One region of the Companilactobacillus zhachilii genome, then DNA from elsewhere that is predicted to be linked to it. Evidence: predicted binding sites of a transcription regulator. Region 1 holds the regulator's gene; each other region holds the start of a gene.
What was found. The regulator LexA, encoded in region 1, represses DNA repair genes until DNA is damaged. The targets are predictions, from matches to a motif close to CNAACANNTGTTNG.
Positions count from the first base shown of each region.

Region 2: the regulator LexA is predicted to act here: its motif matches at 1,676-1,689, upstream of parE (DNA topoisomerase IV subunit B).
Region 3: the regulator LexA is predicted to act here: its motif matches at 1,851-1,864, upstream of uvrB (excinuclease ABC subunit UvrB).

Region 1 is NZ_CP031933.2:1,149,891-1,153,181, forward strand. Features, by position in the region: gene serC (3-phosphoserine/phosphohydroxythreonine transaminase) at 1-177, shown strand, start outside; gene D1B17_RS05140 (phosphoglycerate dehydrogenase) at 177-1,346, shown strand; gene lexA (transcriptional repressor LexA) at 1,460-2,083, opposite strand; gene D1B17_RS05150 (DUF896 domain-containing protein) at 2,179-2,421, shown strand; gene D1B17_RS05155 (YneF family protein) at 2,484-2,705, shown strand; gene purE (5-(carboxyamino)imidazole ribonucleotide mutase) at 2,945-3,291, shown strand, end outside.
Region 2 is NZ_CP031933.2:1,484,385-1,487,675, reverse strand. Features, by position in the region: gene D1B17_RS06745 (DUF3862 domain-containing protein) at 1-341, opposite strand, end outside; gene plsY (glycerol-3-phosphate 1-O-acyltransferase PlsY) at 924-1,547, opposite strand; gene parE (DNA topoisomerase IV subunit B) at 1,756-3,291, shown strand, end outside.
Region 3 is NZ_CP031933.2:857,353-860,643, forward strand. Features, by position in the region: gene D1B17_RS03700 (alkaline phosphatase family protein) at 1-562, shown strand, start outside; gene D1B17_RS03705 (MFS transporter) at 578-1,822, shown strand; gene uvrB (excinuclease ABC subunit UvrB) at 1,967-3,291, shown strand, end outside.

The DNA.
Region 1 (3,291 bases):
GAAATTGATCAACAAGTGGTTAGTCAGGCGGCCGAAAGCGGACTAGTTAATATTAAAGGCCACCGTTTGGTTGGTGGTATGAGAGCTAGTTTGTACAATGCAATGCCCTATGAAGGGGTTGAACACTTGGTTGATTTTTTGAAAAATTTTGAAAAAAATTATAGGGGGAAACACTAATGTATGCAGTTAAAACTTTTAATGCCATTGCTCAGGCCGGTTTGGATACTTTCACAGAAGACTTTACCATTAATCAAACTGATGAACCGGATGCTTATTTAATCCGGTCGGTCAATCTTTTAAAAGCTGATTTTCCAGAAAGCTTAAAGACAATTGTTCGTGCTGGTGCAGGTGTTAATAATGTGCCATTAGGACGAGCAACAGAACAGGGAATTGCCGTTTTCAACACTCCTGGCAGTAATGCTAATGCTGTTAAAGAATTAGTCATTTCACTAATGATTGCGACCGCACGGAATTTATTTGCGGCACATGATTATTCTGATAGACATACTGAAGCTGATGTTTCTCAACGAACGGAAAAAGATAAAACTAAGTTTAATGGAACTGAACTAGCAGGAAAACGAATCGCTGTAATAGGTTTGGGTAATGTAGGTTCAATGGTCGCTAATGCAGCTTTAGCTTTAGGGATGAAAGTTATCGGCTATGATCCATACTTATCAGCTAACGCTGCCTGGCGCATCAATAATCGAGTTAAACGGGTGGATTCTATTAAAAAAGCTGTTAAGGGAGCTGACTTTGTAACTGTTCATGTGCCTAAGAATAATGAAACAATTAATCTCTTAACAACTAAAGAGATCTCAGAAATGAAAGACGGGGTTGTTTTATTCAATTATTCAAGGATTGGCATTGTCGATAACCAAGCTGTTATTAAGGCCATTCGTAGCCAAAAAATCAGTCATTATTGTACGGACTTTGGCGAACCGATTATTGCAGACCATCCCAATATTACTATTACACCCCATATTGGTGGCTCAACTCTAGAGGCAGAATCAAACGGGGCCATTCAAGGAGCCAATACTGTAATGGATTATTTGGAAAGTGGTGATACAACGAACTGTGTCAATTTGCCAAATATGCAAATACCATTTGAAACGGCTTATCGAGTAACCGTAATTCATCAAAATGTTCCCAATATGGTTGGACAAATCAGTACACAAATTGCGACAAGGGGTATCAATATTGAAACGATGTCTAACGCCGCAAAAGAAAAAATCGCATACACTATTATTGATGTAGACGACTTGCCAGTAGAGAATCAAAGTGCTTTAATAGCAGCGTTAGAAAAGATTAAAGAAGTTTACCGAGTACGTGTCATTAAACATAAGTAAACTTCTTAGAGGTAAAATATTTAACCGTTTTGGTTATAGAATCGAATAAAAAAAGCTAGATATTTTTTCCTGGTAAATCCAGCAAAAACATCTAGCTTTTAATGCGGCACTTATTAAAAAATTTGTGAACGATATAATCCAACAACTTTACCAAGAATTTCGACGTTGTCTAAAATAATTGGATCCATTGTATCGTTTTCTGGTTGTAGGCGGTAATGTCCGTTTTCTTGATAGAATCTCTTACATGTAGCTTCGATATCTTCAGTCATAGCGATAATAATTTCACCGTTATTAGCGAAATTTTGTTCATGAACGATTACGTGGTCGCCATCATAGATTCCCGCGTTGATCATACTTTCTCCATGAATCTCTAGCATGAATAATTCGCCAGAATCACGATTCAAGTCAGGTGGAATAGGGAAGTATCCATCAGGATTTCTTTCGGCTGTAATTGGTTGACCAGCGGCAACGGCACCAAGGATAGGGATTTGCTTTGATTTAATACCAATTGAATTTAAACCAGCACCAGTAAGCTCAATAGCTCGAGGTTTGGTTGGATCACGTTGGATAAATCCTTTTTTCTCCAGACGAGATAGGTGACCATGAACCGTTGACGTTGAAGACAAATCTACAGCTTCGCAGATTTCCCTAACAGTTGGCGGATATCCATGTTCATCTAAATAATCATAAATGCATTGTAAAATTTGTGACTGTTTAGAGCCTTCAGCTTTTGACATTAGAACACCTCATTGTTAATATCTTAAATAGATTGTATCAAAATTTGAATACAGTTTCAAACAAGTGTTCGATTGTATCGAGGGGAATTGAAATAATGAACGAACAAGACGAATTGCTCAAGAAGATTAATGAGTTAGCTCATAAGGCTAAAGCAGGTACTATTACTAAAGAAGAGGAAGATCAACAAGCACAATTACGTAAGGAATACTTGAAGAACTTCCGAGCAGCATTTAAGTCACAAATTGAGATGTTGCAAGTGTATGATAAAGAAGGAAATGAAGTCACTCCTGAAAAAGTTCGAGAAATTCAACGCAAAAAGGGATTACGTGACGATTAGACTTTCAATTAGCTAATTTTTTTTGTAATATTAATAGGTATATGGAAAGGGTGAGAACATAAATGGGTACAACAATCGTCGTTGGTGTTATAGCTTTGTTGGTTGGTTTAGTCGGCGGTTTCTTCGCTGCCAGATGGTACATGAAGAAATACTTCCAAGACAATCCACCAATCAGTGCTGATATGATCAGACAAATGATGGCACAAATGGGCCAAAAGCCTTCACAAAAGAAGCTAAATCAATTAATGAATACTATGAAGAATTCACAAAAGAATAACAAATAGTCAGGTCCAATAAGCGATATGCATATTTTTATATGTGTACCGCTTATTTTTTTATCCCAAAAAATAAATCTTTAGCTAAACACGAACTATTAATATTTTTATAATTATTAAATACAAAATGTAAACGATAAATACGAACAATAGGTAAAAATAATTGATTAAAATGCGTATTTAGCATTGAAAGTATTTTCAATCCCTGATAAACTTTGAATACCAAAGCGAGAAAGGTGGAAAAAGGAATGCACGACGTAGCAATAGTTATGGGATCAATTTCTGACTTAAAGGTGATGCAAAACACACTTGATGTTTTGACACAACTGGGAGTTAGTTTTGAAACAAAAGTGATTTCGGCGCACCGGATGCCACATGAGATGTTAGATTTTGCTAACCAAGCTCATGAAAATTATCGAGTTATCATAGCTGGAGCTGGAGGTGCAGCTCATTTACCAGGAATGATTGCCTCTTCAACTAGTCTGCCAGTAATTGGTGTACCAGTTCCTTCGAAATACTTAAAAGGTATGGACTCATTGTTATCAATTGTCCAAATGCCAGCTGGCGTACCAGTTGCAACAGTTTCCATTGGTGA
Region 2 (3,291 bases), 330 kb from region 1:
TTTGAGGTGGAAGTGGTTGAAGGTTTACCTAGCAGACGTTGTACTGTAGCAATTGGTGTACCGCTAGTTTCATTGAGATAAATGCCACTATATTGGGCAAAAGTAACCCCATCTTTGTTGACGACCTTTTTCTTTTTGGTAGTCTTTTTTGGCTTAGAAACATGACTAGTTTTAGCAAAGGGACCTGTCGCAGTCATCTTCATGCCAGCAACGCCACCGCCAGCTAAGACAATGATAACGATCAGTGTCCAAAACCACCATCGCTTATAAAAATGCTTTTTCTGATGTTTCAAAGAGCGGCGGTATGCTGCTCTTGTAGGCAAATTATTGTTGTGGTCCATAATTGACCCTCCCCGGATAGATAACACTTTATTATCATTCTATCAGTAACAGAGGTCGATGGGACTTTTCTAGTTAAAATCTTTGATTAATTTTAATTAAATTTAGTTAAGGATTTCTTCGGTGACAAATCGTCTAAATTTTTTTGAGTTAGGATGTGTCTTCAAATTATTTATATTATGAATATATTCCGTCTCCAGATTCGGACAGTGGTCACTGGCGGTGCGGAACGGTCCGAGCCAGGGCCTCGGACCTCGGTTTAAGCCTTGCAAGTTCGGCAAGTCTTAAACGCGCCCGGCGCTGTAAGAACGACAAAATCGGTCGTCCTAACACCACTTTCACTGCCAGTGACCACTGTCCGAATCTTCCGACTAGTTCCTTGTTAACTCAAGAATGGCTTGATACCTCAAATATTTTTTACCATCTTGAATGGAATTCTGGAACAACCATGTTCTTAAAATATTTATCCGTATCAGAATAGATTCTTATCAGACTAATTTGAAGACAGACCCTAGAAAGTATTAAACAAAATAAAAAAGGCAAATCCTAAATTGGATTGCCTTTTTATTTGATACTTGAAAATGTTACTTATCAGCTTTTTCACGTTGTTGCTTTTTATACCGCAATCCAATCGGAACAAGGTTTTCTTGACCTTTTAACAGTCGCTTGATATTTGGAATATGACGATAATAAATAATGACAGTAACAATGGCAGCGACGGTCGTTAAAATCCAGTCGTGTAAGAATAATGTTGCAATGGTGAAGAACAAAATAGTTGTTAAACTAGCAACACTGACCATACTTGTGACATAAACGATGGAAGCTAACACGATGAAACAAATTACGAATAATAATGGATTATAAGCTAGTAGAATACCAGCACTGGTAGCAACAGCTTTTCCACCTCGAAATTTCAAGAAAATTGAGTAGCAGTGGCCAATGACGGCACAAATTCCGACGAAAAGGACTAAATGGTGATCTAATCCAAAGAAGACAGGCATCAAAGCTCCCAAAGTACCTTTCAGAATATCAATCACTAGGACAACTGTTCCGGCCACTTTCCCTAAAACGCGGTAAGCATTAGTAGTTCCAACATTTCCACTACCGTATTCGAAAATGTTCTTGTTGAAGAAGACTTTACCAACGATATAGGCGGTAGGGAATGAGCCAACTAAGTAGGCTAAAATTACACAAATGAGAAGTTTCATTAAAAAATCACTCTCTCGGCTTTATTTTTTGGTATATTGTAACTCTATGGTGTTTTTACGAGAATTATAAATACCAACCTAGACATTATCTACTATTTTACCTAAAAATAAAAGATTTCTCTTGAATGCGAACGTATATTCGTGTAGCGTAAATAGTGTTATAATACTAGAATATCAGATTTGTAGTAAATGAAAAGGAATGATATAAATGCCAAAATCATCTTATGATGATTCGTCAATTCAAATCCTTGAAGGATTAGAAGCTGTACGAAAAAGACCTGGTATGTACATTGGTTCCACAGATTCCCGTGGATTACATCACCTCGTCTATGAAATCGTTGATAACGCCGTCGATGAAGCTTTATCAGGATTTGGTAAAGAAATCAATGTCACAATCAACAAAGATAGCAGTATTACTGTAGTTGACCATGGTCGTGGGATGCCAACAGGGATGCATGCTTCTGGTAAGCCAACAATTGAAGTTATTCTGACAGTGCTTCATGCTGGTGGTAAGTTCTCAGAAAGTAATTACAAAACGTCTGGTGGTCTTCACGGTGTCGGTTCATCAGTTGTGAATGCTCTGTCAGAATGGATGACAGTTCGTGTTGTTCGTGATGGCAAAGTTTATGAAGAACGTTTTGAGAATGGTGGTCATCCCGTTGGAACTTTGAAGAAAACGGGAACGACTAAAGAGGGTAGTGGAACAACAATTAGTTTCAAACCTGATGCAACTATTTTCCAAACAACCAAATTCAATTACGATACCTTAGCTGAACGATTACGTGAATCAGCCTTTCTGTTGAAGGGTGTTAAATTTACGATCACTGATAAACGTGGCGAAGAAGAAAAACAAGACATTTTTCATTATGAAGATGGAATCCAATCATTCGTTAAATATTTAAACGAAGATAAAGATACATTGGGTGGCATTTTTTATGTTGAAGGTGAAAATTCAGGCATTGAGATTGAATTTTCTGGTCAATATAACGATGGTTACTCTGAGAATGTGATCTCCTTCGTTAATAATGTTCGGACTGCTGATGGCGGGACACATGAAGCCGGAATGAAGTCTGGTTTGACTAAAGCGTTCAATGATTATGCCCGTAAGGTTGGTTTGCTAAAAGAAAATAGCAAAAACTTAGAGGGTAGTGATGTTCGTGAAGGTCTGTCAGCAATTATTTCGGTTCGGATTCCTGAAGAGATTCTTCAATTCGAAGGTCAAACAAAGGGTAAACTAGGTACACCGCAAGCTCGTTCAGCTGTCGATCAATTAGTTTATGAGAAAATGAGTTTTTACTTGCTAGAAAATGGTGAACAAGCTCAAATGCTAGTTAAAAAGGCATTGAAGGCTCGTGAAGCTCGTGATGCTGCTAGAAAGGCTCGTGAGAGTACTCGTAGTGGTAAAAAGAACAAAAAGACCGATGGACTTTTGTCTGGTAAGTTGACCCCAGCACAATCAAAGAATTCTAAGAAGAATGAATTATTCTTAGTCGAGGGTGATTCTGCCGGTGGTTCTGCTAAACAAGGACGTGACCGTAAGTTCCAAGCTATCTTACCTTTGCGTGGTAAAGTCTTAAATACACAAAAAGCTAAGTTAGAAGATATTTACAAAAATGAAGAAATCAACACTATGATTTATACGATCGGTGCTGGTGTTGGGGCTGACTTCAAACTTGAAGATCGTAATTATGACAAGGTTATTATTATGACCGATGCTGATGATGACGGTTCTCATATTCAGATT
Region 3 (3,291 bases), 290 kb from region 1:
TCATTATCAAATCAACGTTGATAAGATGATTCATTTGAATACTTTATTTGCTAAGCGGGGCTGGTTAACGGCTCGTCCTGATCAGACCTTTAAGAAGGATTGGCGGGTAATGGCCAAAACTTGTGATGGCTGTACGTACATTTATACACGTAATTTTGAGCAAATCGACCGATTGAAAGATGTTATTTCAGGTGTTGAAGGTGTCGAAAAAATTTATGATAAAGCGGACGCAATTGAACGTGGAGCAGATTCTGAATGTACATTGATGGTTGAAGCAAAAGCTGGTTATTATTTCACTGATGAGAGTGATCGTGCCAATGCTGTGGAAAAAGTTTTACCAGAAATGATGGGTGATGCTGACCGTTATCAAGGTGTTCATGGTTATGACCCTGAAAAACCAGGTTATAAGACGACCTTGATTTTTAACGGACCGATGATTAAACAAAATAAGACGGTCGCAAGGGCTAATTTGGTTGATGAAGCCCCAACCTTTGCCAAGTTGTTAGGTTTAGAATTCCCTGAACCATTGGCAGGTTCAGCCATTGATGAGGTATTTCTTTAGAATTGAGGGGAATTTATGAAATTTAATAAAAAACAATGGAGTTGGATTTTCTATGATTGGGCTAACTCTGGTTATGGAATTATTGTTACAACGGCAGTTTTGCCAGTGTACTTCAAGTCAGTTGCACAAAATGCCGGCGTTACACAAGCAAATGCTACGGCATATTGGGGTTATGCTAATAGTTTTGGAACATTGATTGTTTCGATTTTGGCACCCGTTTTGGGAGCATTGGCCGATTATCCACATCATAAAAAGCGCCTGTTAAGCATTTTTTCATTCTTAGGTATCGTTATGACGCTGGGACTAGCCATTTTACCTCCAAGCCAGTGGCAACTGTTGATAGCGGTGTATATCTTGTCGATAATTGGTTATTCAGGTGGAAATTTGTTTTATGATAGCTTTTTGACTGATGTTGCCGATAATGCCAAAATGGATTCCTTGTCGTCAAATGGTTATGCTTATGGATATTTAGGCGGCGTTTTGGCTTTTTTACTCTTTTTAGTTTTACAATTGACGAGTGGTTTTGGCATGTTATCGAGTTATGGCGTTGCACGAGTTAGTTTTTTGTTAGCAGCTATTTGGTGGATAATTTTCTTTATTCCATTATTAAAAAATGTCCGTCAAGTTTACTCATTACCAGAAAATCCGCATCCCATCACATCTAGTTTTAAGCGTGTTTGGGCAACCATGACACATTTACGAAAGTATAAGGCGGCCGCATGGTTTTTAGTAGCGTATTTCTTTTATATCGATGGAGTCGATACTATCTTTACAATGGCTACTTCTATCGGAATGGATATGGGTATTACGACCACAACTTTGATGATTGTCTTACTAGTAGTGCAATTGGTAGCTTTTCCATTTTCAATTTTGTATGGATGGATAGCTAACCATTTTTCAGCACGAAAAGGAATTTTGTTAGCGATTATTTTGTACTTCGGAATCTGCCTATACGCTTTAAAATTGAATACAACAGTAGATTTCTGGATATTAGCTGTTTTAGTCGGAACTAGCCAAGGTGGAATTCAAGCCTTGAGTCGCTCATACTTTGGTAAATTGATTCCTAAAGAATCGGGCAGTGAATTTTTCGGATTTTATAATATTTTAGGAAAATTTTCAGCCGTTATGGGACCAATTTTAGTTGGGGTGGTAACTCAAATCACAGGTAAATCGACTGTCGGGGCAGCTTCGTTGAGTATTTTGTTCTTGATTGGTTTAGCCATTTTTCTAATGTTGCCTCGATTAACAATGGAAAAGTAGGGTGTATCAATCGTAAGTAAATATATAGCGAAAATATGTTCGCTATGGTAATATAGAGCCAGCGAAATAAGTCGGTATTAATTACATCTAATTCAATTTTAATTAGATGTATTTTTTAGCTTAAATGAGGGGGTAAGTGAGTCCGTGATAGATAGGATTACTGATAATAAATTTGATTTAGTTTCAAAGTACGCTCCGGCGGGAGATCAAGCACAAGCGATTAATACAATCACCAAAGATTTTCAAGCTGGTGATAAAGAAGTTATTTTGGAAGGTGCTACTGGTACTGGTAAAACTTTCACGATGGCAAATGTTATTAAGAATTTGAATAAGCCAACACTTATCATTTCACATAATAAGACGTTGGCTGGCCAGTTGTATGGTGAAATGAAAGAATTTTTCCCTAACAATGCGGTTGAATATTTTGTCAGTTATTATGACTATTACCAACCTGAAGCTTATGTACCTTCAAGTGATACTTATATTGAAAAAGATTCAAGTATTAATGATGAAATTGATAAGCTCCGTCACTCGGCAACTAGTTCACTTTTGGAACGTAATGATGTGATCGTTGTGGCATCAGTTTCATGTATTTTCGGTTTAGGTGATCCGCGAGAATACGCTGATAGCATTATTTCCTTGCGTGTGGGTCAACAAATTGCTCGAGATAAATTGTTAGAAGAATTAGTTGAAAATCAATTTGAACGCAATGATATTGACTTCCAACGTGGTAGATTTCGTGTTCGTGGGGATGTTGTGGATATCTTCCCAGCCTCACGAGACGATAATGCTATTCGTGTGGAGTTTTTCGGTGATGAGATTGATCGAATTATTGAAATGGATGCTTTGACTGGTGAGGTTAAAGGTTCAATGGACCATATTGGAATTTTTCCAGCCACTCACTTTATGATTAGTGACTCTAAGATGGATCAAGCACTTGACCGCATTAAAAATGAGATGGATGTTCAAGTAGAGAAGTTTACAAAAGAAGGTAAGTTACTTGAGGCTCAACGAATCAAGCAACGGACCGAGTATGATATTGAAATGATGCGTGAAATGGGTTATACCTCTGGTATTGAAAACTATTCACGTCATATGGAAGGCCGTGCTGAAGGTGAACCACCATTTACTTTGCTTGATTTCTTCCCCAAAGATTTCAATATTATGATTGATGAGTCTCACGTTACAATGCCACAAATTCGTGGGATGTATAATGGTGACCGTGCTAGAAAACAACAATTGGTTGATTATGGGTTCCGTTTGCCAAGTGCTTTGGATAACCGTCCATTAAAGTTAGATGAGTTTGAAAAACATGTTAACCGTATCCTGTATGTCTCGGCGACACCGGGACCTTATGAATTGGAAAGAACAGATCATAAGGCGGAACAAATTATTCGTCCAACAGGCTTGCTTGATCCTAAAATTGAAGTTCGACCAATTATGGGTCAGATCGACGATTTGGTTGGTGA